DNA from 3 places in the Rhodococcus sp. 1R11 genome. Region 1 is predicted to be linked to each of the others. Evidence: riboswitches for the same ligand, from Rfam matches in the RefSeq annotation. Region 1 holds a riboswitch; each other region holds the start of a gene.
What was found. A riboswitch is a leader RNA that binds a small molecule or an ion and turns the genes downstream of it on or off. The one in region 1 is predicted to bind cobalamin.
Positions count from the first base shown of each region.

Region 1 (10,710 bases):
CGCCGCCGGGCGTTTGACGGCCAGTTTGTTGACCGCGCGGATCGGCAGATTCAGCGGATTGCGGAACGGAGACATGGTCAACTGGTACGTCGCAGGCACGTCCCGCCCGCCGACACCGAAGTCGGCGTTGGCGACGTACGAGCAGTGCACGTCGCCCGAGAGCCACATGATCGACGCGGGTTTGTCGTCACCGCGCGAGAGCTCACGCGTCAGGGCTGCCATGTCGTTGAACGAGTTGGTGAATGCGGCCCAATGCTCGAGGTCGAGTCCGATTCGCATCTTTTCGGCCACCTTGGCCGACCTCGGCCCCCAGCTCCCCTGTGCCACAGCCTCGTTCCACTGTTCGAGATGATGCAGTGCCGGCAGCATCAGGTACGGCAGTGACGATCCGAACAGCAGGTGTCGGGGGGTCGTCTCGAGTGCGCGCTCGCGGACCCACGCCCATTCCTTCTCGTCGACCATTTCGCGGTTGTCGGGGTCGAGATTTCGTGAGCAGCGTGAGTCGATCATGATCAGACGGGTGTCGCCGAAATCTCGATAGAAGCTCCACCGGCCGGTCTCGGGGGCTCGATCGACACGTAACGCGAAGTCGGCCAACAGTTTCTCGCGATCCGCGTCGGTCTCGGCGGACCGAACGGCGGCATACATCTCGTCCCCCGCCAGTTCCTTCGGCGAGAGATTGCCCAGATGTTGATACACCCAGTACGACGAGTAAGCCCCGATCACGCGGTCGTTCCACCACGGCCGGGTCTCGATGTCACGACGCCAGGAGGCCGACGAATTCCAGTCGTCCCGCAGATCGTGATCATCGAGAATCATGCACGACGGGATGCTTGCCAACAGCGTCCGCACCGGCTCGAGTCCCCACGATTCCCGATAGAGCCACGAGTACTCCTCGAAGTCGCAGATCTCGTTCTCTGCGTTGGTGCCGACGGCACTGGTCGGCCCCTCTCCCGACTTCCGTCGCGCCTGCAGTCGCTCGACTATCTCGGGCGACGGGTCGTCGGCGTAGACCTGGTCACCCAGAAGCAACAGGGCCTGAGGCCACTGACCCGGATCCTGTTCGATGAGGGCCGATCCGAGCCCGGCGAGTGCATCGGCACCGATCGTCTTCAGGGACTTCTCGCTGTAGTCGTCGCCGCGCCGACACGACCCGAACGCCAGCGTGACCGGCCCCGCTGCGTCCACGGTGTGGATGCTGGCTCGCTTGCCGTCCTCCGGCCACACCCGGTGCTCGTCGACGAACACCTCGTAGCTCACCGGCGCGTTGGCGGGCAGGTCTTCGAGTGGAACGAGCGCGAAGTGGTGACCGTGCACTCCCCACGTTCGTTCCGATGCTCGGACGCCGGCATCGGTGACGACGGTGACGGTGCACGGGTGGGCCATCTCGAACCACAGGGTCGCGGTCTCGGTGCCGACATAACGAACGATCGGGCCGAGTAGAACCAGACTGTCGGAACTCATTCGACCCACAGTGCCCTCGTCGGCCCGCTTTCGCCAGTCAGTGCGGCAGATCCGCCGGTTCTTCGTCCGTCGCAGCCACCGCAACGACCACGGTGGCACCGACTGCCTTCGGTACCAGCAGCTGTCGCGCCGAGCCGGCCAACAGAGCCGACGCTTCCGCGACGCTGGCAGTACCGACTGCGTCTCGTACACGGTCCGACCCGGATTCGGTGACGACTGCCGAGAGTTCCGCCGCCGAGAACGTCGCACCTCGAACGCCCATTCTCGACGCGATCGCTGCCACGAGTTCTGCTTTTCGGTCGATCGATGCGATGCTCACCACCGACCAGTTCTCGTCGAACACATCGGCGATCGCCTGCTGTACCTCGTCGGGTCCGACTCCGGCTCGGGCACCGATTCCGATGACGACACGACGCCTCACACGCACGCGTAATCGTGTGCGGCAGAGACGAATCGAGTGATGGACTCGGGGTTTCCCGCCGCGTGTGTGTGCAGATACGACGCGTGAACACCATCCTGCACGAAACCCTCGCGTGCGGCGGTTCTGCCGTCGACCCCCTGCTTGTGCCAACCCCACGCCGCCGGTGCGCTCTCTCGAACATCCACCAGTTTCGTTCGGTGGAATTCGTGGCCGGTGACGCGACTACCCGCGTCGAACAGCGTCGACGATTCGAGGGCGACGGCGTCGCGGTACCCGAGGGTGAGCGTGTTCCCGAATTCCGCGTCGACGTCGACTACCCCGGCCATGGCATGGCCGTCCAACCTCCGTGCGAGATAGAGCAACCCGGCACATTCGGCATGTATCGGCAATCCGCGGGCCGCCGCTGCCCTGATATCGGCGAGGAGCACTTGGTTCGCCGCGAGGGCGGCGGCATGCTCTTCCGGGAACCCGCCGGGAAGTACCACTCCTGCTGTGCCCGAGGGTAATCCGTCGCGCAGCGGATCGAAGACCGCAACATCTGCGCCGGCGGCCCGGAGCAGTTCGACGTGCTCGGTGTAGCCGAAGGTGAACGCCGGGCCGCCGGCGACAGCGATCACCGGCGCGCCACCGGACGGTCGAACCTCGAGCGCGGGGTTCCAGGCCGGGACAGTCACCGACGAACGCGCCAGAGCCTCGACCGCCTCGATGTCCACGAACTGTGTGACCAATGCACTCATCGCGTCGACCGCATCGGTAGCGGCACCGCCGTGCTCCACCGCGGTGATCAACCCCAGATGCCGTGACGGAACGACCAATTCACTCATCCTCGGCAGGGAGCCCAGGACCGGAACACCCACTCGTTCGCAGGCCTGACGGAGCACCTGTTCGTGCCGATCACTGCCGACGCGGTTGAGAATCACACCGCCGATCCGCACACTCGAGTCGAAGGTGGAGAATCCGTGCAGCACGGCGGCGAGGGATTGACTGTGCCCGCGTGCGTCGACCACGAGCACCACCGGCGCGCCGAGCATCGCTGCTACTCGCGCGGTCGACCCCTCGGCGGACGCCTCCCCCGGACCGGTCATGTCGATCTTGCCGTCGAACAGGCCCATGACGCCTTCGACCACCGCGATGTCGCAGCCGCTGCTGCCGTGCAGAAACAGTGGTCCGATGCGGTCGGCACCCACCATGACGGCGTCGAGATTTCGACCGGGCAGACCCGCGGCGAGCGAGTGATAGCCGGGATCGATGTAGTCCGGGCCTACCTTGAACGGAGCGACCCGACGGCCGGCACCGCGCAGGGCACCCATCAGTCCGGTGGCGACCGTCGTCTTTCCGCTGCCCGACGCGGGTGCCGCGATCACCACAGCCGGACACGACCGGTTCACCATTCGATGCCCCGCTGCCCTTTTCGACCCGCATCCATCGGGTGCTTGACCTTGGTCATCTCGGTGACGAGGTCGGCGGCCGCGATCAACTCCGGCGGAGCGTCGCGGCCGGTGATGACGACGTGTTGGTTGCCCGGCCGATGTGTCAGCACCTCGACCACCTCCGCTACGTCGACCCAGCCCCACTTGAGTGGATAGGTGAATTCGTCCAACACGTAGAAGCGATGGGATTGCTGCTCGATCCGCCGTGCGATTTCACGCCAGCCCTCGGCGGCGGCGTCGGCGTGGTCGACCTCGCTGCCCTTCTTGCGAGTCCACGACCACCCCTCGCCCATCTTGTGCCATTCGACAGCGCCGCCGATTCCGGTGCTCTCGTGCGCGTCGCCCAGAGCACGAAATGCCGCTTCCTCGCCCACCTTCCACTTCGCGCTCTTGACGAACTGGAAGACGCCGACATCGAAACCCTGGTTCCAGGCCCGCAAGGCCATTCCGAACGCAGCGGTCGATTTCCCTTTGCCGGGACCGGTGTGCACGGCGAGCACCGCCAGATTGCGGCGCTGACGTGTCGTGAGGCCGTCCTCCGGAACGGTTCCCGGAGCAGGTACTCCCTGTGGCATCGCGTATCCCCCTACGCCGCTGCGCGAACGACGGCAGTGACCTGCTCGGCCGACAGGTCCGCGAGCGCCACGTATCCGCCTCCGAGACAGCCGGCGAAGTCCGCGGCCAGTCCCAGGCGCACCATGCCCGATTCACAGTCGACGACGACCGACGCGATCTTGTCCGCAGCGATGCGACCGGCGGCGATTCGCGCCCGACCGACGGGATCGGTGCCGCCCGTGGCACGCCCATCCGTCAGTGCGACCACCAACGCGCGCCGCAGCGGGTCTCGAACCTTCTCGCGCAGCACCAACTCTCGTGCGGTCAGGAATCCCTGCGCCAACGGAGACTTGCCCCCGGTCTTCATCTTTCGCAGCCGCGTCACAGCGACATCGACCGAGGACGTCGGCGGCAGTACTGTCTCGGCCTCGGTGCCGCGCACGGTGATGACCGCGACCTTGTCGCGCCGTTGATAGGCGTCACGGAGCAGAGAGAGCACCGCACCCGTCACCGCCGACAGTCGGTCTCGCGCAGCCATGGATCCCGACGCGTCGACGACGAAGACGATGAGGTTGCCCTCGCGTCCCTCCTTGACTGCTCCGCGCAGATCCTCGGGCGCCAGTCGCAGCCGCCCGGCCGTGCGCCCGCGCACCACCTGCTGCTCCGCTGCCGCGAACAACGTACCGATCAGATGCAGACCCCGGCCCGGTTCGACGGTGGGACGAACCGACCGTCCGTACGAGGACCTCGACCGCGAGCGCCTACCCGGAGCACCTTCACCGACACCCGGGAGTTCGATGAGCCGCGCCTTGAACTGCGCGCCCGGCGTTCCCGCCTGCCGATCGCTGCCGGCACCGGTCGGGGCCTTCTCCTGGCTGTCGGCCGGTTCCTGCGGGGCGTCGGATTCCGTGTTCGACGGCGCTTCGGAGTTCTCCGCTGCGTCGGGCCGGGGCGCTCCGCCGTCACCGTCGGGATCCGGCTCCTGCTCGGGATCGGGTTGCTGCTCGGCCTGTTCGGCGGCGTCGCGCATGGCGTCGTCGAGCTGCTTGTCGTCTATACCGGGCTCGTCGAAGGGGTCGCGTCGACGCCTGTGCGGTAGCGCCAGTTCGGCCGCGACGCGCACGTCCTCCTCGGTCACCTCGCTCGCGCCTCGCCACGCAGCGTGGGCGGAGGCAGTACGCGCGACCACCAGGTCGGCGCGCATACCGTCGACGTCGAACGATGCGCACAGCGCAGCGATTCTCCGAAGTTCCTTGTCGCTCAACACCACATCGTCGAGGATCGTGCGTGCAGCCACGATCTGCGCTGCAACGGCGGCGTCCTCGTCGACGTACGCGGCCGCGAACCCGTGGGGATCACGCTCGTAGTTCATTCGCCTGCGCACGACATTCATGCGCACGTCCACATCCCGCGACGCGGTGACCTCGACCGCCAGACCGAATCGGTCCAGCAACTGTGGCCGGAGCTCTCCCTCCTCGGGATTCATTGTGCCTACGAGGACGAATTGTGCTGAGTGAGAATGCGATACGCCGTCTCGCTCGACGTGTACGCGGCCCATCGCCGCCGCGTCGAGCAGAACGTCGACGAGATGGTCATGCAGCAGGTTCACTTCGTCGACGTAGAGAACGCCGCGGTGTGCTGCTGCGAGCAGGCCGGGTTGGAATGCTCGTTCCCCATCGCGCAGTACCTTCTCGAGGTCGATGGACCCCACCACTCGGTCCTCGGTCGCTCCCACCGGAAGCTCGACCAGCTTGGCCGGGCGGGCACCGTCCTCGTCCTCGACGGCAGGCAGCAGCGTTGCGAGCGCGCGAACCACCGTCGATTTCGCAGTCCCCTTCTCTCCGCGCACCAGCACACCGCCGATACCGGGGTGCACCGCGCACAGAATCAACGACAATCGCAGCTGATCCTGACCGACGATCGCACTGAACGGATATCCCGGTTCGGGGACACTGCTCTCTCGTTGCACAACCAATTCCCTTCGTGCTCGGAGTTCCGCGCCGAGCGTTCGGTGGACGACACGAAGCCGGGCGGCGATCTGGCTGACAGGAGAACACTCCTGAACACAGTGGCGGGACCGCGCCTGGTTCTCACAGGACTTCTCCGCACTCGACTTCGAACGGAACACTACCGCCGAACGAACGAATGCCACACACGCCTGGACGTGTGTGGCATTCGTAGCTTCGGATCCGAACGGGCTGCTACGCCTCGCTCCACGCGGTGCCGCCGCCGCGACGCATAGGCGTGTGCGGAATACCGTCTTCGAGCACTTCCTCGCCGTCGGGCAGGAAGCCGTGCTTGGCGTACATGTCGACGAGGTAGCTCTGCGCGTTGATCCGGCACGGTGCCGAACCGACCTCGGCCAGTGCGGCCCGCAGGATTCGCGTGGTGTGTCCCTGTCCCCTGGCCGAGCGCTGGGTGCACAGGCGGCCGATACGGAACGCCTTCTCGCCGTCGTCGTGCTCTTCGAGCAAACGCAGAGTGCACACCACTTCACCGTCTCGTTCGAGCCAGAAGTGCCGCGTCTCGGTCAGCAGGTCACGTCCGTCCAACTCCGGATAGGCGCAGGCCTGCTCCACCACGAACACCTCGACACGCAGCTTCAACAGGTCGTACAACGTGCTGTTGGACAGGTCTAGTGCCCACGATCGTTTGAGAGCTGCTGCTTGCGTATTCATACCTTTTGCTATCACACACCCGTGGGCTGTGCGAGCTCACGCGAACTTTCCAGCTCCAGTGTCTTCGAGGTCCAGGCCCAGACTTCGTCGAACAGCGAGCTGTTCTGAGCCAGTTTGACCCCCAGGGACGGGACCATTTCCTTGAGCTTGGGCTGCCACGCGTCGTACTTGTCTCCGAAGCACCGCTGGAGCACGTCCAGCATGGCCGGTACGGCTGTCGATGCGCCGGGAGAGGCACCGAGCAGGCCTGCGATGCTGCCGTCGGCAGCGTTGACCACAGCGGTACCGAACTCGAGAACGCCGCCGCGTCCCTTCTTGCGGATCACCTGCACACGCTGACCGGCTGTGACCAGCTCCCAGTCCTTGGCAACGACGGTCGGCGCGAACTCCCGCAGAGTCTCGACCCGATCGGACTGCGACTGAGCCAACTCGCTCACCAGGTACTTCACGAGCCCGAGCTCGGTCACGCCGACGCCGAGCATCGACATCAGGTTGCCCGGCTTGACCGAGCCGGGCAGGTCGGTAATCTTGCCCTGCTTGAGGAACTTCGGTGACCAGCCCGCGTACGGTCCGAACAACAATCCCTGCTGGCCGTTGATGACACGCGTGTCGAGGTGCGGAACCGACATCGGCGGAGCTCCCACCGAGGCCTTTCCGTACACCTTGGCCGAGTGCTGCTCGATCAGCTCGGGGTTGGTGCACCGCAGCCATTCGCCGCTGACGGGGAATCCGCCGAAGCCCTTGATCTCGGCGATGCCCGACTTCTGCAGCAGGTGCAGCGCGCCGCCGCCCGCCCCGACGAACACGAACTTGGCGTTGACGGTCTTCTTGGCACCGGTGCGCTGATTCGCCACCTTGACGTCCCACGTGCCGTCGGACTGCTTGGTGATGTTGCGCACATCGTGCCCGAAGTGCACGGTGCCGCCGGCAGCGGACAGGTAGTTCAGCAGCTGCTTGGTGAGCGCACCGAAGTCGACGTCGGTGCCTTCCTGACTCCAGTTGAGCGCAACGGGATCGGAGAAGTCACGGCCACGAGCCATCAGCGGCAGTCGCGCGGTGAACTCGTCCTTGGAATCGATGTACTCCATGCCGGCGAACAGGGGGTTGCCGACGAGCGCCTCGTAGCGCGCCCGCAGGTACTTCACGTTGTCCTCGCCGTGTACGAAGCTCACGTGTGGAATCGGATTGATGAAGTTCTTGGCGTCGGAGAGGACGCCCGTCTCGATACCGTGGGCCCAGAACTGCCGCGAGACCTGGAACTGCTCGTTGACGTTGAGCGCCTTGGCGATATCGACGCTGCCGTCTTTGTTCTGCGGCGTGTAGTTGAGCTCGCAGAGCGCCGAATGCCCGGTGCCTGCGTTGTTCCACGCGTCGCTGCTCTCGGCTGCTGCAGCGTCGAGACGTTCGTAGACGTCGATCGACCAGTTCGGCTCGAGCTGACGGAGCAGCGCACCGAGGGTGGCGCTCATGATTCCGGCACCGACCAGAACGACGTCGGTCTTGATCCGCTTACCCTGCTCTTCTGTGGACACTGGAGAATCGACTTCCTTGTCTGTAAAGGTCTCGGCCGGTGGCGGTATCGGTCCGAGAACTCTTCTGTAGAGGGTTACTCACCCGATGCGGTCAGGTTACTAGCTGGGCCTACCCCATCGGACACCACGTCAACCTGCTCTCGATTGTGCTCCTCGGACGCTGTCTGCGGCGCCCACTACAGTTGTGATCTGTGACTACCTGGGTTCCCGACGTCCTCGGCGACGGCTACGAACAGACGACCATCCCACTCGGTGACGATCCGGACGGCGAGGGCCAGGTCGAGGCGACTCTGGTGCGGTATCAACCGCCGGGTGTCGCCAACTTCGACCGCGCGGTGATCTATGTCCACGGATTCACCGACTACTTCTTCCAGCGACACATCGCCGAACATTTCGCCGCCAAGGGATACGCGTTCTACGCGCTCGACCTGCGCAAATGTGGACGGTCGCGTCGAGAAGGCCAGACCGCTCACTTCGTGACCGATCTGGCGATGTACGACGCCGAGCTGAACGAGGCGCTGAGCCTGGTGCGCGCCGAGCGCGCCGAGCGCGCGGACGCCCCGGTGCTGCTGATGGCGCACTCCACCGGTGGCCTCGTGTTGCCGCTGTGGCTCAACCGTCTCAACCGTCAGGAAGGCGGCTCGTCCGGGTTGGGCCTGGCCGGCGTCGTCCTCAACAGCCCCTGGTTCGACCTGCAGGGCCCGCCGGCAATACGTAGCGTCGGCACCGCGGCGATCGACGTCATCGGCAGATTTCGGGCCAAGACGCCGGTTCCCGGGGGCGGCTTGGACACCTACGGCCTTTCCCTGGCGGCATCGGAGCAGGGCGAGTGGGATTACGACCTGGACTGGAAACCCCTCGCCGGCTTCCCCATCACCTTCGGCTGGATACGTGCGGTCCGGCACGGGCATGCCGAGCTGCACCGCGGCCTCGATATCGGAATTCCCTCGCTGATCCTTCGCTCGAAAGTGACGCATTTCTCTCGCCGCTACAGCTCGGCCGTCGACGCGGCCGATGCCGTTCTCGACGTCCGGCAGATCGCCCGTTGGGCCGGCTGCCTGGGTGATCGAACCTCGATCGTCCCCATCGAGGGCGCACGCCACGACGTCTTCCTGTCCACAGAGGGCCCACGCGCCCACGCCTTCGAGGAAATGGACGAATGGCTCGAGTGGTTGCACCGGGGAGAGAAGACCGACCACGCGTCGGGCAAGGACCACACCGAGATCGGACACATTTCATGACTGAACACTTCGACGTCGTCATCATCGGCTCCGGCTCGGGAAATTCGATCGTCGATCAGAGGTTCGACGACAAGAAGGTCGCCCTGATCGAGGAGAACTCGACGTTCGGCGGGACGTGCCTCAATGTCGGCTGCATCCCCACCAAGATGTACGTCTACGCGGCCGAGGTGGCCCGCACCGTACGAGATTCCTCCAAGTACGGCATCGATGCGCACGTCGACACGGTCCGCTGGCCGGACATCGTCGAGCGGGTCTTCGGACGCATCGACCCCATCTCCGAGGGCGGAAAGCGATACCGCGCCGAGGGCAGCCCCAACGTGACGCTGTTCGAGGGGCACGCGAGCTTCGTCGGGTCGCGCACCATCGACACCGGAACCGGCACGACCATCACCGCCGACCAGGTCGTCATCGCGGCCGGCTCACGTCCCACCGTGCCGCAATCGATCGAGGATTCCGGTGTCAGCTACCACACCAACAACGACGTCATGCGCCTACCGGCACTGCCCGAACACCTGGTCATCCTCGGATCCGGTTACATCGCAGCCGAATTCGCGCACGTCTTCTCCGCGCTCGGATCGAAGGTGTCGATCGTCGCCCGTAAGGATTCACTGCTGCGCGCGTTGGATGCCGATATAGCGAAACGATTCACCGAGCTCGCCCGGGCCAAGTGGGACGTTCACCTCGAGTCCGGTGACACGCGAGGGATTTCCGAGGGCGGACTGCACGGCGTCGAACTCTCGGACGGCACCAAGGTCCTCGGAGACGCGTTCCTCGTGGCCGTCGGCCGGCAGCCAAACGGCGACCGACTGAATCTCGGTGCTGCCGGGATCGAGCTGGACGACGAGGGCCGCATCGTGGTCGACGAATTCGGCCGCACCACAGCCGAGGGCGTCTTCGCACTCGGCGATGTGTCCTCGCCGTATCAGCTCAAGCATGTGGCCAATCAGGAAGCTCGCGTCGTCCAGTACAACCTGTTGCAGGACGCCTGGCACGGCGACACGTCAGCGTTGCGTACCTACGATCACCGATTCGTTCCCGCTGCCGTGTTCACCGACCCGCAGATCGCGGAGGTGGGTATGACCGAGGAACAGGCCCGAGACGCAGGGCTCGACATCACGGTGAAGGTCCAGAACTACGGCGACGTCGCCTTCGGCTGGGCGATGGAGGACAGCGAAGGGCTGTGCAAGATCATCGCCGAGAAGGGCACCGGCAAGATACTCGGGGCTCACATCCTCGGAGCTCAGGCCCCGACTCTCATCCAGCCGCTCATCCAGGCGATGAGCTTCGGACTGTCCGCCCAAGACATGGCCCGCGGTCAGTACTGGATCCACCCAGGACTGCCCGAGGTGGTCGAGAACGCGCTACTCGGCCTCGAACTGTAGTTTTCGG
Region 1 covers NZ_SPNG01000004.1:283,805-294,514, reverse strand. The annotation lists gene E4P29_RS09335 (alkaline phosphatase D family protein) at 1-1,464, opposite strand, end outside; gene E4P29_RS09330 (cobalamin biosynthesis protein) at 1,502-1,891, opposite strand; gene E4P29_RS09325 (cobyrinate a,c-diamide synthase) at 1,882-3,276, opposite strand; gene cobO (cob(I)yrinic acid a,c-diamide adenosyltransferase) at 3,270-3,890, opposite strand; gene E4P29_RS09315 (magnesium chelatase subunit D family protein) at 3,902-5,845, opposite strand; cobalamin riboswitch at 5,885-6,020, opposite strand; gene E4P29_RS09310 (GNAT family N-acetyltransferase) at 6,072-6,548, opposite strand; gene mqo (malate dehydrogenase (quinone)) at 6,560-8,080, opposite strand; gene E4P29_RS09300 (alpha/beta hydrolase) at 8,272-9,321, shown strand; gene mtr (mycothione reductase) at 9,318-10,703, shown strand.

Region 2 (10,710 bases), on a different contig from region 1:
TGCGCCAGCACTAGCGGCGTTTCCAGCGACGGCATCAGCGGCGCAATCGACAGACGTGACGTATGCATTCGAGGTCGACGGATCGACGGTGACCAACACGATCACCAACAACTCCGGTAGCGACTTGGCCTGCGGCACATCGTTGGCTCCCGCACCGGGCGGAGTGCTGCCGCCGGTGTGGGAGGTCGTCGGTAACGGCCAGTCGCTGTATTCGACCGACGACGGGGGCCAGATCGGAATCAGCACCCAACACGTCACCGATATCCCGGCCGGCACCTATGTCGCGCTCGCATCGTGCGTAACCGAAGGCGTCGATCCGACAACAGCGTGGGTCTCCGATTACCCCGGGCTGCCCGACGTCCTTGCGACCCTGCCGTGGAACTCTTATACGGTGCAGCAGGCTTCTCCGATCGTGACGATCGAAGACTGAGCGCCTGCACTGGATTCGAGCCTCGGAAGCCGCAACCACCGAGGTGTCGCTGCCCCGTTCTTGCGGACGGTCAGCGGCCCTTGGATCGGAGGAAGTCCGCCACCGTGGTGACGGCGGCGGGGTTGCGTGGACCTTCGACGAGCGCTGCGTAGGGGAGGGCAATGATGTTGTTCTCACGTACGGCGGTGGTGCCGGACATCAGTGGCTGTGCACGTAGTTGCGCGATCTTGGCGTCCACCGAATTCGATGGTCCGGCACCGTAATCGACGATGACGATGAACTCGGGGTCGCGTTGGGCTGCGGCTTCCCAGGATGCGGTGGTCCAGGAATCGTCGAGGTCGTCGAAGATGTTGCTGCCACCGGCTTCTCGGATGATCTGCGACGGAGCAGCGGTGCGGCCGGAGGTGAAGGGCTCGGGGTCGGCGCTGTCGAACAGGAACACCCGTGCCGGGTCTCGGCCGTCCGGAGCCCCGGCGTTCGCGGCACCGATCTGGTTCTCGTAGTCGGTGACGAGTCGGTCGGCCCGGTCACGAACTCCGAAGAGGTCGCCGAGGTTTCGTAGGTCGGTGTAGAGCGCGTCGAGGGGTTCTATGACTCCGCGTGCAGTACTGCCGGGTTGCCGGCATGCTTCGGTGAGTTGGTAGGGCACTGCGCCTATGCTGCGGATCCAATCGGGGGTCACGCCGGTCGACTCCTTGTAGCCGTAATTCCAGCCGGCGAAGACGAAGTCCGGGTTCGCCGACTGAATCACCTCACGGGTGAAGGCGTCGGCCAGTTCCGGCGCCGTATCGAAGTTGCTCTTCCACGGCGAGGAGTCGATGTCTCGCTCCTTGCCTGGGTAGCTGGTGTACCCGACGAGGCGGTCGGCGAGACCGAGGGCGAACATCATCTCGGTGATGCCGGTGTCGTTGGTCAGTACCCGCTGTGGGGTACCGGTCACGGTCAGCGGCTCGCCGCAGTTGGTGACCGTCACCTGATCGCCACCCTGCTCGGTGGCTGTGTCGACCTGGGCTCCGCACGAACTGACAAGTGCTGCAACGGCGGTCGCGGCAATGGCGATCGTGCGAGGCCGGCGAAAGAGGTGGGTCATCGAGTGTCCTTGTCGTCGAAGAGAACCTGTGGAACTCCCAGGCGTGGGTGGGTGACGATGTGTCCGCCGATCCCGAACCAGGTCGAGAGCACCTTCTCGGTCACGACTTCGTCGGGTGAGCCCGTACAGACGATGCGGCCGGCGTGGAGTACGACCAAGCGGTCGCAGAATTGGGCGGCGATGTTGAGATCGTGAAGCGCGGCGATCACCGTGATTTGCAGGCTCGCAGCGGCGCTCAGCACTGCGTATTGGTGTCGTATGTCGAGGTGATTGGTGGGTTCGTCGAGCACGAGCACGTTCGGTTGTTGGGCGAAAGCCCGTGCGATCAGGACGCGTTGGCGTTCGCCTCCGGACAGGGACAGGAACGATCGGTCCAACAGATGCTCCACATCGGCGACGGTCGCGGCACGAGCGCACGCGGCGTCGTCGCGGGTGCGGTCGCGTCCGAAAGCGCCGTTGTGTGGAAGACGTCCGGTGGCGACCACCTCGCGTGCGGTGAAGTCGAAGTGCATCGAGGAGTCCTGGGTGAGTGCTGCAACCTGACGTGCGTTCTCTCGCATGGTGATTGCGGTGATGTCGCGGCCACCTACCTCGATACGTCCGGTCGAGGGCTCGGTCGCTCGATACAGACACCGCAACAGTGTCGACTTGCCGCTCCCGTTCGCGCCGACGATGCCGACGATGCTGCCGGCATCCAGGCTCATGGTGACGTCGTCGATGATGCGGGTGCCGCCGATATCGACTGCGACGTCGTCGTAGTCGACGCGCATCAACGGTCACCGATCATCGCGCCGCGGCGACGCATCAGCAGTACGAACGCCGGAACTCCCACTGCCGCGGTGATCGCCCCCAGGGGGAGCTCCTGCGGCGGTAGAACCGTTCGGGACACCAGGTCCGCGGTGACGAGGAAAGCCGCACCCAGGACCGGGGTGATCACGACAAGCCTGCTGTGGTCGGCCCCGACCAGTAACCGTGCTACGTGAGGGACGACCAGACCCACGAATCCCACTGCGCCACAGATCGACACGTAGCACCCTGTCATCGCCGCGGATGTCACGAAGAGAGTCAGCCGTAGCCGTGCTGCGTTCAAGCCCAGTGCCGCGCTGACTTCGTCTCCCATCGACAGCGCGTTCAGTCTGCGGGCCGTCAGAGCGGTCGCGGCGACTCCGGCCACGGTGACTGTGGCGGCCAGCGGGACGCCGGCCCAGGTAGCACCGGCGAGGCTGCCGAGCAACCAGAACATCACGCTGCGAGCGCCGTCGCCCTGAGGTGCCAGGAAGATCAGCACGGTCGTCATTGCAGAGAACCCGTAACCCAACGCGGTACCTGTCAGGACCAGGCGCAGGGGCACCAGCCCTACCGGGGAGCGTGCCATCACATACACCAGGGCGGTTGCCGCGAGTGCGCCTAGGAACGCTGCACTCGAGAGGGCGTAGATGCCGAGGGCGCCGAACGTGCCGAACAGGACCACCGACGTCGCGCCTACCGATGCACCCGACGAGATTCCGAGAACGTAGGGGTCTGCGAGCGCGTTGCGCACCATCGCCTGCACCACCAGTCCGACCACTGCGAGACCTGCTCCGATGAGCGTCGCCAGCAACACCCGCGGCAGCCGAGAATCGACGACGATGCGGTAGTCGGGAACGTCACCGACGGCGATCGTGCCGCCGGACAGCTGGGCCCACAGATAGCCCATGGCGTCGGTTGCCGGGATGTGCGCGGCCCCGAACATCAGTGCCGACAGGGCTGACACTGCCCAGATCGCGGCGGCGAGCACAGTGAGGGGCAGGACCGATCTGGACTGCATGCGCAACTTTCTCCGCTGATCCCTGACCTGGCGAACTGCGAAAAGCACGGTATCCGAGGCGAATCCGCGCAGCGCGAACGACGACCTCGTCGACCGTGTCCCTCGGGATCGACAGGCGACCACGCCGGCGGCGCAGCCGCGGTGGCAGGTCTTCGGACTCGCGGACACGCCGTCCGACGACGTTCTCGGACGACTCCTACTGGCGGTCGCTTCCCAGGACGAATCCCAGTGCTCGATGACCGCGGTCGTTTCCACTCACCGCTGCGGGGCAGTTCCGGGTTCTCACCGGATTCCCTCTTACGATCCGATGACCAGCACGGCCATCGAAAACCAACGCACACGCACGATAACAGCTCATGAGTGACGCGTTGTGTCGGTCCGCTTCGCTGCAAGTCAGCGGATGTACTTCGCGGCGGATGAGTCGAAGCGTTGGGGAGAGTAGTAGTTTTCTGCCCACCCTCCACTGGAATAATCGAACCTTCATCGACGCTGATGGGTTCGTCCATCCCGAATCGAGAGGTACCCAATGCACCTGGGCGTAGACAGCTTCGTCTCTTCCGTGACCGATCCGACCGACGGCCGCGTCATCGCGCCGGAGAAGAGGATGGGGCACCTACTCGAGGAGATCGCCCTCGCGGATCAGGTCGGTCTCTACTCCTTCGGCATCGGCGAGCATCACCGCAGCGAGTACTACGATTCGGCTCCGTCGATCATTCTGGCCGCGGCCGCTGCGCGTACCGAGAACATCCGGCTCGGCAGCGCGGTCAAGGTACTCAGTGCCGACGATCCGGTGCGAGTGTTCCAGGAGTTCGCCACTCTCGACCTGATCTCGAAGGGCCGGATCGATTTGGTGGTCGGACGAGGCTCGTTCACCGAGTCTTTCCCGCTGTTCGGACTCGACTTGGCCGATTACGATTCCTTGTTCGCCGAGAAGCTGGATCTCCTGCTGCAGATTCGCAACAACGAAGAGATCACGTGGTCCGGCCGGCACCGGCCGGCGCTGAACCGTCAGGGGATCTATCCTCGTCCGCTGCAGGATCCGCTACCCATCTGGGTCGGTGTCGGCGGAACCCCCGAATCATTCGCTCGTGCAGGGCTTTTGGGCCTACCCCTGATGATCGCCATCATCGGTGGAGAACCGCGCCAGTTCGCGCCGCTCGTCGACCTGTATCGGCGCGCCGGCGCGCAAGCGGGTCACTCGCCGGAGAAGCTGAAAGTCGGATTGCACGTGTTCGGATTCGTCGCCGACACCACCGAGGCGGCAGCCGACACCATCTACCCGGGCTGGAACGAGATGTTCACCAAGATCTCACGCGAGCGCGGGTTTGCTCGACCGAGCCGACAGCAGTTCGACGCCACGTCGGGACCCAACGGCGCGTTCTTCATGGGTGACCCGAAAACCGTGGCCGACAAGATCGTTCGAGTGAGCGAACAACTCGGCGGTGTGGATCGACTGTCGCTGCAGATGACCAATCCGCGTCTCGCCCACGGTGATCTGTTGCGCGGCATCGAGCTACTCGGTACCGAGGTCGCTCCGCTGGTCGCCGACGCGTAAGCGGCAGCGGCAGCGAGAATCAGTTCGCGGCCCATTCCATTTCGTCCACACCGGCGACCGGGGTGGACAGCGAACGTATCTCGCTCGCGTACATCGTGCGCTTGATTTCGCCGAGTACGGGGCCGCGGGTCCCGATCAAATCCGTTGCCCGAGAGAGTGCGTCGTCACGCAGCCGTTCCTCGGTGGCCACAGCGTCCACCAAGCCGAGGGCGGCTGCGTCCACTCCTCCGTAGCGTCGGCCCGTGGTCAGTGCTTCGTGGAACGTGTGCGGGGCGAGCTTGGCTCGGACCATGTCGACTGTTCCCGGGCTGTAGGTTGCGCCGATGTTGACGCCAGGAAAGCACAGGAAGCCGCGATCGGAGCGCATGACGCGGTAGTCGTGTGCCATGACAAAAAATGCGGCACCGCCGTAGGTGTGCCCCTGCATGGCCGCCACCGTCTGCATCGGGAGGGTCAAGAACCGCACCAGCAGTTCCTGCACCGTTCCGATGAACCGGTTGATCTGGTCCAGGTTCTCGGCACCCCAGGACAGGTCGACTCCGGTGGAGAAGTACTTGCCGGTGGCCGTCGTGACCAGTGCAGTCGGGCCACTACTGGCTTCTACCTCGTCGAGCAGAGCGTTGACCTCGGCCACCCAATCCGGCCCCATCCGGTTCTCGGTGTCCTCCACGTCGCGAGTGCCGAGATTCAATACGAACACGTCCGCGACACGATCCAGGTATGGCATGTCCCGAAGGTACCCAGCTTTCGTTGTTCTACCCCACAGCGACAGAAGGCAAGTGTGTTTGCCGGCAGGTACACCGGGTAGTTGTATCAGTACAAACGATCGAACGGAGGACCAGCATGCCCACCAACGATGACCAGCCCCAGCTCAAGGACCAGGATCTGTACGAGAAGCTCCGTGACGAAGGAAACTCGAAGGAGAAGTCGGCGCGCATCTCGAATGCCGCGGCCAACGAGGGCAGGAAGAACGTAGGCAAGAAGGGCGGCGAGTCCGGATCGTACGAGGACTGGACCGTCGACGAATTGACCGATCGAGCGAAGGAGATCGGCCTGGAGGGCTACTCCAAGCTGAACAAGAAAGAGCTGATCGAGGCGCTACGCAATCACTGACGTCATTCCGGCCGCAGAGACGCGTAGTACTCCTGCTGTGCGGGGTAGTAGTCGTCGAAGCTCGGCAGCGGTGCGGCGTCCCGGGATGCGATCAGCATGTCCAGGTAGTACTCCCAGCCCGGACCTATGTCGCCGATGCCGTCCGTGCTGTCGAGGCCGTGGGTCAACACGACGAGTGTGTCGCGGCCCTTCTCGGCGAGCCTGACCTCGAGCGGCCAGCCGCCCTCGTCTGTCATACGGACGGCCAGTCGTTGGGGCGGCTCGCAGGCGTCGATCGCCATGTCGGCGACGGGTTCGCCGTCCTCGAAGATCATGGTGACGCGGATGCTGTCGTCCGTCACCCGTTCCCAGGGCCCGAACCATAACGCGGTCCGAGAGGATTCGGTGAGGCTGGCCCACACATTCTCTCGTGACGCGGCGACGGTTCGGCTCAGCTCGAGGGCGTAGCCGGTCTCGGTCTCGCGCAGCGTGCCCGTGGGTATCGGTGCCATCGGGTCATTATGCGTCGTGCGACGATCAACCGTCGAGCACTCATCCTGTCAATCGGTGAAATCGATCCGCACAGATATCGGGTCGGTCTGGAGGGCGCGAAAACCTGCGCCGATGAGCCGCCCGAACAGTGGGTTCGCGGAAAAGGAACGCGCTCGCGCACTGACGTCATCCTCGGGCGCGAACCTAGCTGTGCCCGCTCGCCAGCGATCGCCGACGCGAATCTTGATACGCGGCTCGTCGCCGATGTTGGCTCCCCAACCGGACCTGGTTCCGTGCTGGGAGATCACCCACGCTCCCGCCCGGTCGAACGACGCGGAGACCGGTACCTGTCGGCGCAGACCGGATCGACGGCCCACGGTCTCGATATCGGTGACCAGCGATGTTCTGACTCCGACGGACGCCAGCCCGTTCACGAGCGGGTTGGCGACGTGCTTTCCGATCCACCGCTCCCGGCGGAACTTCGCAGCTGCGGCGGACGCTGTCGTGGTGCCCCCGGCGCGCCGACTACGAAACGCGTCCCAGCCGTTGCGCTGCACCATTGCTATCGCTGTTCGCCAGGCGGGGCGTCCCGAATCGGGTTGCCCTCCATCGCCGAGAAGCTGCAGTTGGTCGGTGTGCCACTGCAGGTCCAGAGCGCCGTTGATCTGTTTGAAAGCACCAGCTTTCGACGGAACTCGCAACGCGACGCGCGGAGTCTCCACCTTGTCCAGGGAGCCTTCGACCAGTGAACGGGCTACTGCCGGGGCAAGAGCAGTCGGGCGACCGAGACCGACGACGTCGCATTCTCCCGATCGCACGGCCGCACTCATCACCGAGCGGGTGCGGAAACCACCGGTCACTGCAAGCGGAACGCTCCCGGCTGCGTCGCGCACCGTGCGGGCGTATTCCAGGAAGTAGGCTTCGCGATCGCGAGTGCTGGAGGTGCCCATCATCGCGGGTGATTCGTAACTGCCACCGCTGATTTCGATCAGATCGATTGATTCCTCGACGAGATGTTCGACGGTGATACGAGATTCCTCCTCGCTGAACCCGCCGCGCTGGAAGTCTGCAGAATTCAGTTTGATCCCCACTGCGAAGCCGGGGGACACGGCCGCTCTGATGGCGCGCACGACGTGAAGAACGAATCGCATCCTGCCGTCGAGGTCTCCGCCCCACGCGTCCTCGCGTCGGTTCGACAGGGGTGAGAGAAACTGGGATACCAGGTATCCGTGGGCACCGTGGAGTTGCACTCCATCGAAGCCGGCCGCCTCCGCTACCGACGCGGCCCGGGCGAACCTGTCGATGATGTCTCGAATCTCGTTCTCGCTCAACGCACGCGGTGTCGGTAGCCCGGGAACGCCGGACGCGATGGCAGACGGCGCGACCGGTGTGGCACGGGTGACGATCGGATTGGCCTGCCTGCCAGGATGATTGAGCTGCACCCAGATGGGGACGCCACCGTCGGAGGTCGATTTCGCCCAGCGTGCCAGCGCATCGTGGTCGCGGTCGTCTTCGATGACGACGTTGCCGGGTTCGCCCAGGTGAGATCGGTCGACCATCACGTTGCCGGTCACCACCAGTCCGTAGCCACCCGCGCCCCAACGGCGGTACAGCGTTTCGAGCCGGTTATCGGGTGCGTGCTCGGCAGTTCCCAAGCCCTCGCTCAAGGCCGCTTTCATCACGCGGTTCGGAAGGGTGTGCCCGCAGGGGAGTGGGAGTGGGGTGCTCAGTTCGACGACGTCGGTCTCAGTGGGCATGGCGTGACTCCGGTTCGGGGATAGCGTGACGGGATATGATTGCCGTCATAGTCATTCGAGACTGTAGATGTAACTCGGTATCACGTCAATGACGTGATCGAAAGGGCGATGGATGGCGAATCGAAGCAGTGCCCGCGAGGACATGCTGCGCAGTGCGGCGCAGTTGTTTCGGCAGCGCGGAGTCGAAGCGACTTCGTTGGCCGACGTCATCGAGCATGCAGGTGCGCCGAGAGGGTCGATCTATCACCACTTTCCTCGGGGCAAGCCTCAACTGGTCGAGGAGGCCACGCGAACGGCCGGTGCGTCGATGGGAGCCATGATCTCCGAGGGGTTGGCCCAGGCCGGGCCGGCGGCCACAGTGCGCTCGATCATCGAGGGTTTTCGCAGTGAGCTGTCGAGCAGCGATTTCGTGTCCGGCTGCCCCATTGCTCCCGCCGCACTCGAGGGTGCGAATGCACCCGGTGCCGTCACCGCGGCCGGTGAGTCGTTCTCGTCGTGGGAAGACACGATTGCCGCATCGCTCTGGCAACGGGGGTTGACGAGAGAGCGGGCGCAGGCGCTCGCGACGTTCTCCATATCGGCGATCGAAGGTGCGCTGATCGTGGCGAAAGCGCAGCGATCGACTACCGCGCTGGATCGGACCGAGGGGGAGTTGTCGGCTCTGCTCGACACGGTTCTGGATGCAGCGGGCGGGCAGAGTTCCCGATAGCGACTATTGCTATAACGCCGAGTTACAGTTACTTTCCTTCAGGAACTATGTCACCCGTCATAGCCGGAGGGGATCTCATGCCGTCACTCACCACTTCTCGACACCGCGTAGAGGGTACGAAGCTTCGCGGTCGTTACCTGGCTCTACTCGTCATCTGCGCTGCGGAGCTGCTCGTCGTACTGGACAACACCGTCGTCAACGTCGCCCTGCCGTCGATGGGGCTGCAACTGCGCGCCGACATCAGCGGCCTGCAGTGGGTGGTCGACGCCTACACGCTGACGTTCGCGGGATTGCTGCTCGCTTTCGGCCACCTCGGAGACCGTTACGGGCGCAAGAAGGTGATGATCATCGGCCTGGCGGGCATTGCGGTGATGTCGGTCGGCGGCGCTGTCGCCGCCGACCTGGGGCAGGTCGTCGCCGCCCGCGCCGCGATGGGAGTCTGTGCGGCGGCGGTCTTCCCGGCCACGTTGGCTCTCATCATCAATGTCTTCACCGACGCCAAAGAACGAGCGCTGGCCATCGCAGCGTGGACGGCGATGGCAGGTTTCGCCATCGCCATCGGCCCGACAGCGGGCGGCTTTCTGCTCGAGCACTTCTCGTGGCATTCGGTGTTCTGGATCAATGTCCCGGTTGCTCTGCTCGTTCTGGTGGCCGCACTGGCCTGCGTCCCGGAGTCGAGAGCCGAACATGTGGGCAAGTACGACCCACTTGGAATCGTGCTGTCGTTGACGGGCATCACGGTCGTGGTGTGGGCGATCATCGAAGCGCCGCACAACGGTTGGTTGTCACCGGCGAGCATCGGAGGCTACATCGCCGGATGTGTCGCGCTTGCCGCGTTCGTATGGTGGGAGTTGCGAACACCGTCTCCGGTACTCGACCTGAACCTGTTCCGCGTCAGACGATTCTCACTGCCCGCCTTGGCCATTGCAGTGGCGTACTTCAGTATGTTCGGCTTCCTGTTCATGATCACCCAGTACTTTCAGGGTGTCATGGAGTTGACGCCGTTGCAGTTCGGCGTTCATTCACTGCCGTTCGCGGTCTCCATCGCAATCGGCGCACCCCTGGCCACGCTGATAGCGCAGCGCATCGGAACGACAGCCGTCATCGTCTTCGGACTCGTCGTGATGAGCATCGGCATGTTCATTGCGGGCCAGGTGGAGGTCGAGACCCCGTATCTGGGACCGGTCGTCGTCTCGATGATCTTGATGGGCCTCGGGTTGGCGATCGTGCAAGGCCCGGCCACCGAATCGATCATGTCGTCGGTGACGCTCGACGAAGCAGGTGCGGGCTCGGCGGTCAACGACACCACCCGCGAGGTGGGTGGAACTCTCGGCGTCGCGGTGCTGGGTTCGATCGTCGCATCGATCTACACCACAAATGTGGGCCCCAGGATCGACGCCATTCCCGACGCAATCATGGAGCCCTACCAGAAGGCCTTCGCCCGCGAGACCGTCGTCAGCGTCATCGAAATAGTCAAGGCGCCGACCAACCCGATCTTCGCGACGCAGAAGGCGGAGCTCGTATACGCGATGAAGGCCGCGTCTCTGGAGGGATTTCAGCTGGCGTCGTTCGTCACCGTCGGGGCCGCCATGGCATGTGCGATCTCTGTGGCGCTCTTTTTGCCATGGCGGCGACCCGAAGGAGACGGGGTGCTGCTGGCGTGGCGGGCGTCGAAGACCGTCGACACCGAGGTCAGTTGAACGGGGTGCCCCCGGTGACCGCAATGGTCTCGCCCGTGATGTAGCTGGACTCGTTCGAGGCCAAGAAGACGTAGGCCG
Region 2 covers NZ_SPNG01000002.1:70,457-81,166, forward strand. The annotation lists gene E4P29_RS03590 (hypothetical protein) at 1-430, shown strand, start outside; gene E4P29_RS03595 (ABC transporter substrate-binding protein) at 501-1,520, opposite strand; gene E4P29_RS03600 (ABC transporter ATP-binding protein) at 1,517-2,290, opposite strand; gene E4P29_RS03605 (iron ABC transporter permease) at 2,290-3,327, opposite strand; cobalamin riboswitch at 3,453-3,677, opposite strand; gene E4P29_RS03610 (LLM class flavin-dependent oxidoreductase) at 3,854-4,882, shown strand; gene E4P29_RS03615 (enoyl-CoA hydratase-related protein) at 4,902-5,609, opposite strand; gene E4P29_RS03620 (Rho termination factor N-terminal domain-containing protein) at 5,726-5,995, shown strand; gene E4P29_RS03625 (SRPBCC domain-containing protein) at 5,998-6,486, opposite strand; gene E4P29_RS03630 (nitroreductase family deazaflavin-dependent oxidoreductase) at 6,535-8,223, opposite strand; gene E4P29_RS03635 (TetR/AcrR family transcriptional regulator) at 8,336-8,932, shown strand; gene E4P29_RS03640 (MFS transporter) at 9,010-10,632, shown strand; gene E4P29_RS03645 (SDR family oxidoreductase) at 10,625-10,710, opposite strand, start outside.
Region 2: linked by a shared signal. The riboswitch ahead of E4P29_RS03605 (iron ABC transporter permease) and the one ahead of E4P29_RS09315 (magnesium chelatase subunit D family protein) in region 1 are both predicted to bind cobalamin.

Region 3 (10,710 bases), on a different contig from region 1:
GAGGCCGAGAGCTTCGCGAAGTCCGGGGACCGTCTGTTCGCCGCCCCACATCTGCCGGGCGCGCAGCATCGCCAGCACCAGCTCGACCTCGGCGTCGCCGACGGGCTCCTGACCCAGGATGTGCAGTCCGTCGCGGATCTGCACGTCCTTGATCTCACACAGCCATCCGTCGACGTTGAGCAGCATGTCGTCGAAAACTTCCTCGTCGGGGCGCTCCTCGAGCCCCAGGTCCTTGTGCATCTGAGCCGCGGTCATGAGCGTCCAGATCTGCTGACGAATAGCGGGCAGCTTGGCTGGATCGAGCGCCGAGATATTCGCGTGCTCGTCGAGCAGCTGCTCGAGCCTCGAGATGTCTCCGTAGCTCTCCGCGCGCGCCATCGGGGGTATGAGGTGGTCGACGAGAGTGGCGTGGGCTCGCCGTTTGGCCTGTGTGCCCTCCCCCGGATCGTTGACCAGGAAGGGATAGATCAGCGGCAAGTCGCCCAGTGCAGCGTCGGTGCCGCAGGAGGCGGACATGCCGAGGGTCTTGCCGGGGAGCCATTCCAGGTTTCCGTGCTTGCCGAGATGAACCATCGCGTCGGCCCCGAAACCGCCGTCCTCGCGGGCTGCGGAGATCCACCGGTAGGCGGCCAGATAATGATGGCTCGGCGGCAGATCCGGGTCGTGGTAGATCGCGACGGGCTTCTCACCGAATCCGCGCGGCGGTTGAACCATGATGACCACATTGCCGAATTGCATTGCTGCGATGACGATCTCACCGTCGGGATCGGCAGAACGATCGACGTAGAGATCACCCGGTGCCGGTCCCCAATGTTCGATCACACCCTCGCGAAGGTCGTCGGGAAGCTGCTCGAACCAGGTTCGATAACGGGCCGCCGAAATGCGAATAGGATTGCCCTCGAGCTGGGCGTCGGTGAGCCAGTTGGGGTCCTGACCGCCACGGGCGATCAAAGCGTGGATCAGTGCGTCACCGTCTCGGGCCGCCAGACCGGGCACCGAATCCGGGCCCTCGAGCGGTCCGAGGTCGTAGCCGGCCTCACGCATGTCCGACATCAACGCGATCGCGCTGGCGGGAGTGTCGAGGCCGACGGCATTGCCGATGCGGGCATGTTTGGTGGGATACGCCGAGAACATCAAGGCGATTCGGCGGTCGGCGGCCGGGATGTGTCGGAGCCGCGCATGGCGGACGGCGATGCCGGCGACGCGTGCTGCTCGCTCGTGGTCCGGAACGTACGTGGTGAGGCCGTCGTCGTCGATCTCCTTGAACGAGAACGGAACCGTGATGAGTCGGCCGTCGAATTCCGGGACAGCGACCTGCGTGGCCACGTCGAGGGGCGAGAGTCCGTCGTCGTTCTCGGACCACGTCGCGCGGGAACTCGTCAGGCACAGACCCTGCAGGATGGGAACGTCGAGGGCGGCGAGTTCGGCGACATCCCAGGCTTCGTCGTCGCCGCCGGCCGAAGCGCCGGCGGGTTTGGTACCGCCTGCAGCCAGCACGGTCACGATCAAGGCATCCGCCGACTTCAGCGTCTCCAGCAAGTCGGCTTCCGCCGTGCGCAGTGACGCACAGTAGATCGGCAGTGCGTTCGCCCCGGCGTTCTCGACTGCGGCGGCGAGGGCATCGATGTAGGTGGTATTTCCCGCGAGATGCTGAGCGCGGTAGTACAGAATCGCCACCGTCGGGCCCTCGGAGTGCTGGGCGGAGTTCCGCTCGAGGTGGCCCCACGTCGGCAGGTGTCGAGGTGCATCGAAACCGTGACCGGTGAGCAGCACTGTGTCGGACAGAAAGTTGTACAGCTGCCGAAGGTTGCCCGAGCCGCCCTCGGCCAGATAGTTGTGTGCTTGGGCGGCGACGTTGGCGGGCACCGTGGAGATCTCCATCAGATCCGCATCCGGGGCCTGCTCGCCGCCCAGCACGACCACGGGCAAACCGGTGGCCAGGACGGCGTCGATTCCCGACTCCCACGAGCGGCGCGATCCGAGAATGCGCACGATGATCAGCTCGGCCGATTCGGCCATCGACGGGATGTCCTCGGCCAGCAGGCGGGACGGATTGCCCCACGTGAAATCGGCCCCACTGGCGCGGGCACTGAGCAGATCGGTGTCCGATGTGGACAGCAACAGAAACACGGGTAACGCCCTCCTCGGGGTTTCGCGCCCCTGGATCGGTGAATCGTCCGAGCTCGTCGGTGAGAGGGTCCGACTCCCGCCCCATCCCGAAGGCACGATCCTCGAGAACAGGTCCCGAGAACCATTCCCGACGAGCTGTTCTCGACGAACTACAGGGCGGTCACGGTGGCGCGACCGTACCGGGGTTTCACCGGTTTCCTCCCGGCCGGAGCCGTGAACATCGAATGCTACCGGTGCCGGGACGAGATCGGGCCACCCGTCGCACTTGTAGCCTGGTGAACATGAGTTCGCCCAGTAGGTCCGTGCCCGACGGCTGCCCCGGAGCTCTGTCGACGCACCGCGCGGCGGACGGTCCGTTGGCCAGAATCCGGCTCCCGGGCGGCCTCGTGCTGCCGGAGCAGATGCAGGTCCTGGCCGAGGTCGCGGCCGAGCTCGGTGACGGCTCGCTCGAACTCACGTCGAGGGGCAACATCCAGGTTCGTGCGGTCTCGGACCCGGACGAGCTCGCGAACAGGTTGGCCGCGGCCGGGTTGCTGCCGTCTCCGACGCACGAGCGCGTGCGCAACATCCTCGCCTCGCCGCTGTCGGGCCGGGTCGGCGGACTCACCGACGTCCGCAGTCTCGTCGGTGAGCTCGACGCTGCCGTGTGCGCTCGCCCCGAGCTCGCCGAACTACCCGGCCGGACATTGTTCGCCCTGGACGACGGCCGCGGGGATCTGTGCGGACTCGAACCCGACTTCGGGGTGTACGCCCAGGCCGACGGGTCGTTCGCAGTGCTGTTGGCAGGGCGCGACAGCGGTGTACGCGTCGACCGCCAGCACGTGGTCTCGACTCTGCTCGACTGCGCGGATGCCTTCGTCCGGTTGCGCCACAAGGAATGGCGACTGGCGGAACTGGACGGCGGTGCCGAGCGCATCGTCGACGTGCTCGGCTTGCAGGCCGGACCGGTACTGGCCATGCCCGCGCCGGTCGAGGTGCCGCCGATCGGCTGGCTGGATCAGGACGACGGCCACGTTGCGCTCGGCGCAGGGCTGGCCAACGGCGTCCTCGGCGCGCGGTTGGCCGAATTCCTCGCGGCCGTCGACCGTCCGCTGATCGTGACGCCATGGCGATCGCTGGTCGTGGGTGATCTGGACGAGGAACCGGCCGAACAGGTCGTTCGAGTTCTCGCACCCATGGGCCTGATCTTCGACGCCGCATCACCGTGGATCCGAGTCAGTGCGTGCACCGGATCGCCCGGCTGCGAGAAGTCCCTCGCCGACGTCCGAGCCGACCTCGCGGCCGCGGTCGACGCACGGATGACGCCGCGGGACGAGCGACAGCATTGGTCCGGGTGCGAGCGTCGATGTGGCCGTCCGAAAGGCGAGGTGACCGACGTGATCGCGACAGGAATCGGCTACCAGGTGTCCTGAGCACCCTGAGACCGGCTTCCGACTGAGGGGTCCCTCTCCCCTATCGTGACACGCATGCACGACTACATCCGCGACGGCGCGGAGATCTACCGCCAGTCTTTCGCAACCATCCGCGCCGAAGCGGATCTGTCTCGGTTCACCCCGGATGTCGCCCAGGTCGTCGTGCGCATGATCCATGCTGTCGGTGAGATCGACCTGACCGAGACGATCGGCTTCACGCCCGACGTGGTGGAGTCCGCCCGAACTGCTCTGCGCGCAGGGGCACCCGTGTTGTGCGACGCCAACATGGTCGCCGCCGGTATCACTCGTCGCCGTCTTCCGGCCGACAACGAGGTGCTGTGCACCCTGTCCGATCCTCGGGTACCGGACTTGGCTCGGAGTATGGGCACCACGAGAACCGCTGCCGCGCTGGAGTTGTGGGGTGACAAGCTGGGCGGTGCCGTCGTCGCGATCGGAAATGCGCCGACCGCCCTGTTCCACCTCATGGAAATGCTCGCGGCCGGAGCTCCGAAGCCGGCAGCCATCGTCGGCGGCCCGGTCGGATTCATCGGCGCGGCGGAGTCCAAGGAAGATCTGATCGCCGCCGACCTCGGCGTGGAATATCTGGTCGTTCGAGGCAGACGCGGCGGCAGCCCCATCACCGTCGCTGCGGTCAATGCCATTGCGAGCGAAAAAGAATGAGCTCCAGCGGAAAGTTGTGGGGTGTGGGCGTCGGCCCGGGCGACCCGGAGTTGTTGACCGTCAAGGCCGCTCGCGTGATCGGCGAGGCCGACGTCGTCGCCTTCCACAGTGCTCGGCACGGACGCAGCATCTCGCGCGCCCTCGCGGCCGGTTACATGCGCGACGGGCAGCTCGAGGAACACCTGGTATACCCGGTGACCACGGAGGCGACGGCTCATCCCGGTGGATACCAGGGGGCCATCGACGAGTTCTACGAGTCCGCTGCGGCGCGACTCGCCGCTCATCTCGACGCCGGACGATCGGTCGTGCTTCTGGCCGAGGGCGATCCGCTGTTCTACAGCTCGTACATGCACATGCACAAACGCCTGGCGCACCGGTTCGAGGTCGAGGTGGTTCCCGGCGTGACCTCGGTCAGTGCTGCGTCGGCCGCACTGGCGACTCCACTGGTGGAGCGCGACGAGGTTTTCACCGTCCTGCCCGGCACCTTGCCCGTGAACGAACTCACTCGCCGACTCCGCGGCACCGACGCCGCGGTCATCATGAAACTCGGTCGAACCTATCCGACCGTGCTCGACGCACTGGAACGATCCGGCAGGCTGGACGAAGCGCGGTACGTCGAGCGGGCCAGCACGGCCGAGCAACGCGTCCTCGATGCCGCCGACGCGGACAACGTGCCGTACTTCTCGATGATCGTCGTGCCGAGTCCGTCGAATCGAACCGAAGTTCCCACCAGCACGGGCGAAGTGGTCGTGGTCGGTCTCGGTCCGGGCGACGACGTGTGGACGACGGACGAAGTGCGAGCCGAACTCGCGGCAGCGACCGATCTGGTCGGGTACATCACCTACATCGATCGAGTTCCTCAGCGACCCGGCCAGATTCGGCATGCGAGCGACAACAAGGTCGAATCCGAGCGCGCGGCATTCGCCCTCGACCTCGCCAAACAGGGTCGCCGCGTCGCCGTGGTGTCCTCGGGTGATCCGGGTGTGTTCGCGATGGCGACAGCGGTCATCGAGGTTGCAGCCGAACAGCAGTGGAGTTCGGTACCGGTACGGGTGGTGCCGGGAATGACGGCAGCCAATGCTGTGGCCAGCCGCGTCGGCGCGCCGCTCGGGCACGATTACGCCGTCATCTCCCTCTCCGATCGCCTCAAGCCCTGGGACGTGGTGGCCCGACGGCTCTCGGCAGTGGCCGAAGCCGACATGGCGATCGCGATCTACAACCCGGCTTCGAAGACTCGCACCTGGCAGGTCGCGGCCATGAAAGATGTTCTGCTCGAACATCGTTCACCGGAGACGCCGGTGGTGATCGGGCGCGCGGTAGGCAGTGCGCAGGAATCGGTGCGCACCGTGACCCTCGGCGAACTCGATCCCGAGTCGATCGACATGCGGTGCCTGCTCATCATCGGCTCCTCGATGACGACGGTGGTGGAGACCGGAAGCGGTCCGAGAGTGTTCACGTCGCGGCGCTACCCGTCAGGGAGTGACGCGTAGGCGTTCGATCAACCACCGAGCGGCGGCATCGACCTCGTCGACCGTCGATGCCGAGGTGTCGACGGTCGGTCGCGAGACCATCAGCACGGGAATCGATGCCGATCGCGCCGCGTCCAGCTTGGCGCGGGTCATGTTTCCGCCGCTGTTCTTGGTGACCAGCACGTCTATCCGGTTGTCGGCCAGTATCGCCGACTCGTGCGCGAGGTCGAACGGTCCGCGGCCGAGTTCGACGGTGGCGCGAGGGGGAACGGCACCGGTCGGTGGATCTATCGAACGAATCAGGAACCACGCATCGGCGACTCCGGCGAAATGGTGCACGCCTTGCCTGCCGATGGTGAGGAACACCCGACTACCCGGTTCTATCGATGCGGCCGCCTCGGGTAGGGATGCCACGGTGGTCCACTGGTCGTCCGTCGACGCGATCCACGGCGGCCGGGTCAGCACGAGATGAGCGACACCGGTTGACCGAGCGGCGTAGTCGGCATGCGCGGTGATGGTGGCGGCAAACGGATGCGTCGCGTCGACCAGTGCGTCGACGGCGTTGTCTCGAATCCACTGTGCCAATGCGTCGGCACCGCCGAAACCGCCGATCCTGGTATGGCCCGACACCGGTGCCGGCTCGGCGACGCGCCCGGCCAGCGAGGTGATCAACTCGATCCCGGGCACGCCGGCCACGGCGACGGCGAGTTGCCTGGATTCGGACGTGCCGCCCAGGAGTAGGACCTTCACTGCTCGTCCGCATCCGCCCCGTCGGGCGCACCCGATGGTTTCGTCACGCACCACTGGGTGACCGGCAGTTGTGGTCGCCAGGTGGTGAAGGACCCCAACGGCTCACCCCGGTAGATCTGGAACCGGCGCAGCCTGCCGCCGTATCGTGCCGCTGCCGAGAGCAGCAGTGAATCCGATTCTGCGGTCACCGAATTGGCGACCAATCGGCCACCGGGACGCACGGCCGCCCAGCACCGCTCGATCATGCCCGGCTCGGTCGCCCCGCCGCCGACGAACACCGCGTCCGGAACGCCTGCACTGCCGGGGACCTCGTCGAAAGCTCCGGGCGCGGTGCCGAGCACTGCCAACCCGGGCACCCCGAGCCGTTGTGCGTTGGTCGTGATCTGGTGTCGACGGTCCGCGGACGACTCGAATGTCACTGCGCGACAGGATGGATCGGTGCGCATCCATTCGATGGCGATCGTCCCCGAGCCCCCGCCGACGTCCCACAGGACCTCGCCGGGTCCGGGCGCCAACGCACACAGCGTCAGTGCGCGCACTTCCTGCTTGGTCATCTGACCGTCGCCGGTGTACTGCGAATCGGGCAGGCCCGGAACGCGAGTGAGTCTGGTGGCACCGCGATCTCGAACGCATTCGAGCGCGACGACGTTCAGCGGGTCGGCATCGGCGAACGTCGAGTCCGTTGCCGTCCCCCGGGCGACGCGTTCGGCCGGGCCGCCGAGTTGTTCGAGCACACTCACCGTACTGGCACCGAAACCGTTGTCACGCAACAGGGCACACACGTCACCCGGTGTCGAGCTGCCTCGGCTCAGCACGAGAAGTCGACGACCGTGGCCGAGTTCCGGGAGGACGGTCTCGACCGGGCTGTTCACCAACGACACCGTCGTGGTGTGCGCGAGCGACCAGCCCAGACGGGCGCAGGCGAGCGAAACCGACGACGGTGCGGGATACACCCTCAATCGTTCGGCGCCGAATTCGCGAGCCAGGCTCACACCGATACCGTGAAACATCGGGTCGCCACTGGCCAGCACACACACGGTCCGGCCGTCACAGGAGTCGATCATCGGCCGCAGGCTCGGCAGCAACGGACTGGGCCACGCACGAGCGTCGGCGCACCTGTCCCCCACGCCGGCAAGCTGCCTCGCCGACCCGAAGACGACATCGGCCTGCTCGACCACGACACGTGCGACAGCAGACAGTCCGTCCCAACCGTCTGCGCCGATTCCCACCACGGCGATGGGGTGAGGGCTGGGCTCCGCCATCAGCGCGGCATCCTGCGCCACAGCCATTGCGGAAGCAGTCGCATCGCGAAGAACACCGGGCGAAGAGTGCCGGGGATCCACACCGTCGACTTCCGGCTGCGCAGCGCAGCCACCACCGCGGCAGCCACCTGATCGGGTGTGCTGGACATCGGTGCCGGGTCCATGCCCTCGGTCATGGAACCGATGACGAACCCTGGGCGCGCGAGCAACAGATGAACGCCGCTGCCGTGCAGGGAATCGCTCAGTCCGCTGGCGAAGCCGTCCAGACCCGCTTTGGCCGAGCCGTAGACGTAGTTGGCCCGCCTGACCCGGACACCCGCGACGGAGGAAAAGACCACCAGATCGCCGCTCTTCTGCGCCCGCAGTACCTTCGCGGCGTGGGTGAGGACGGAAACCTGGGCCAGGAAGTCGGTCGTGATCACCTCCAGCGCATGCGCCGCGTCGTCCTCGGCGCGGCTCTGATCTCCCAGAATCCCGAACGCCAACACCACGATTCCGATGGGTCCGTGCCGTTCCACGACGGAGCGCAGGCATTCCTCGTGGGTGTCCATGGCGTTCGCGTCGAACTCCACCGCATCGACGGTCGTCGCGCCTGCCTGCAGCACGAGTGACCTGTGCGTCGCCAGGTCGGAACTGCGCCGAGCGGCCAGTACGACGGTTCGTCCCGGTGCCAGCCGAGTGGCGACCTCGAGACCGATCTCGCTTCGGCCGCCGAGCAACAACAACGTTCCCGAGGCGGGTTCAGATCGTCTGCTCACGCCGAACAGTCTCTCCGATCGAGCCCCGCTCGTGGCAGTCGGGGCACGTCACTACAGTCGAGTCATGGCCGCTACCCCCGCTGACGCGACTGCCCTCACCGACGAGGCGATCGAATTCCTCACCGAACGGCACCTCGCCACGCTGACGACGTTGCGTCCGGACGGCACGCCCCATGTCGTCGCCGTCGGGTTCACCTACGACGCGGACGCGCACGTCGCCCGTGTCATCACCAACAACGTGTCGCAGAAGGCGATCAACGCCGGCCGCGGTGCCTACGCCGCCGTCACCCAGATCGACGGTGCTCGCTGGCTGACGTTGGAGGGCCCTGCCACCGTTCGTGACGACCACGAGTCGGTCGCCGATGCGGAGAACCGATATTCCCGACGCTATCGAGTGCCGCGGGAGAATCCGACTCGCGTCGTCGTCGAGATAGCGGTGCGGCGGGTACTGGGCAGCCGCTCGCTGCTGCGACGCTAGTCGTCCGTCGGCCAGGGTAGAACGGTCAGGTTCGGCCATTCGGTGGTCCACCGCGCGGCTTTCGCTTCGTAGACGTGCCGCATCGGTAATCGCGGATTCGGCCGGACGATCCCTGCGAACAGGTCGTCGAAGCCGTGTGGGGCATAGACGCGGTCCATACCGTGGGAGTCCACGGTGATCCCGAAACAGCACGTGGTCGATACGAAGTGGTCGATGGCATCCTCGGAGCTTCGGTACGGAGCCAACGTTGCTCCGAAATGCTGCTCGTACCACAGGTGTACACGCGCTTGATTGCGCACTTCGACGTCGACCCCGAGGTCGGCGAACATATCGGCCGCGGTCTCGATCACGTCGTTCTCGGCGGCGTACGACAGATCCGTGTCGTCGAAGTAGAAGAAGTCGTAGTCGCGAATTCCGGCTCCGGCATATCGGTCCGCGACGTGGTTCCACACGGTTTGGAACAGACCGCCCGCCGTCAGGTACCAACCCGGGAGCCCGAGCCGCGGCGCACGCCGAAGCACTTCGGCCACAATCGGATTCGCCCTGACTACGGAGACGAACTCGGCCTCACGGCTATCGTTCACACCGGCAGCACGGCCAGTCCGTGAGGACGAAGATTGACCGATTCGCATCCGTCCGCCGTCACGACGACGATGTCCTCGATCCTGGCACCCCACTGCCCACGAAAATAGATGCCGGGTTCGATGCTGAACGCCATTCCCTCGGTGAGAGTGATGTCGTTGCCCGCCACGATGTACGGCTCCTCGTGCACCGACAGGCCGATACCGTGTCCGGTGCGGTGCAGGAACGCCTCTCCCAGACCGGCTTCGACCAACACCTCGCGTGCCGCCGCGTCGATGGACTCCGCGCTCACCCCAGGCGACACGGCGTCGACTGCCGCCTTCTGGGCTCGCTCGAGCACCGCGTACCGGGCAGCGACCTCAGCCGAAGGCTCGCCGAGACTGTAGGTGCGAGTGGAGTCCGAGTTGTATCCCGGCGCAACGGGTCCACCGATGTCGACGACGACCACGTCGCCGGCCTCGACGACGCGATCGGAGACCTCGTGGTGCGGATCGGCACCATGCGGACCGGAGCCGACGATGATGAATTCCGGTGCGGTGTGGCCTTCCTCGACGATCGCCGTCGCGATGTCTGCCGCGATCTCGGCTTCGGTTCGGCCCACTCGGAGCCACTCGCCCATCCGGGCGTGAACCCGGTCGATGGCATGACCGGCTCGACGCAGAGCATCGATCTCGGCGTCGTCCTTGATCATCCGCAGCTGTCGCAGAACGTCTGTCGCCAGCACCGGCACGGTCCCGAAAATCGTTGCCAGCGGCACGAAGTGCAAGGCGGGCATTGCGTCGGCGACAGCGGTCTTGTTGCCGGCCGGTACGGCCGCAGCCACGAGCGCGTACGGATCGACGCCGTCCACCCAATCGACGAGCGTCAGTGACAGGTCCTCGGCGGCGGAGTCACCCAGCGCGGCGAGCTCGAGCCGCGGCACGACGATGCTGGGAGTGCTGCCGTCGGCCGGCACCACCAACGCGATGAGGCGCTCGAACGAGCTGGCCGTGGACCCGATCAGATACTGCAGATCCGGGCCCGGAGTGATCAGTAAGGCGTCCAAGCCTGCGTCCGACGTCAGGCGGGCTGCGCGCGCGAGCCTGGAGGCGTAGACATCGCTGGGAAAACGAGAAGAATCGACACTCATACCTTCAGGCTAATGCCGTACGGCAAGATGAGCCCCATGACCACCCCCGGAAAGTCGCC
Region 3 covers NZ_SPNG01000007.1:267,148-277,857, reverse strand. The annotation lists gene cobN (cobaltochelatase subunit CobN) at 1-2,130, opposite strand, end outside; cobalamin riboswitch at 2,198-2,329, opposite strand; gene cobG (precorrin-3B synthase) at 2,412-3,542, shown strand; gene E4P29_RS15015 (precorrin-8X methylmutase) at 3,597-4,223, shown strand; gene E4P29_RS15010 (precorrin-2 C(20)-methyltransferase) at 4,220-5,713, shown strand; gene E4P29_RS15005 (cobalt-precorrin-6A reductase) at 5,696-6,442, opposite strand; gene cbiE (precorrin-6y C5,15-methyltransferase (decarboxylating) subunit CbiE) at 6,439-7,731, opposite strand; gene E4P29_RS14995 (SDR family NAD(P)-dependent oxidoreductase) at 7,704-8,462, opposite strand; gene E4P29_RS14990 (TIGR03618 family F420-dependent PPOX class oxidoreductase) at 8,527-8,940, shown strand; gene E4P29_RS14985 (nucleotidyltransferase family protein) at 8,937-9,524, opposite strand; gene E4P29_RS14980 (Xaa-Pro peptidase family protein) at 9,521-10,651, opposite strand; gene E4P29_RS14975 (5'-3' exonuclease) at 10,679-10,710, shown strand, end outside.
Region 3: linked by a shared signal. The riboswitch ahead of cobN (cobaltochelatase subunit CobN) and the one ahead of E4P29_RS09315 (magnesium chelatase subunit D family protein) in region 1 are both predicted to bind cobalamin.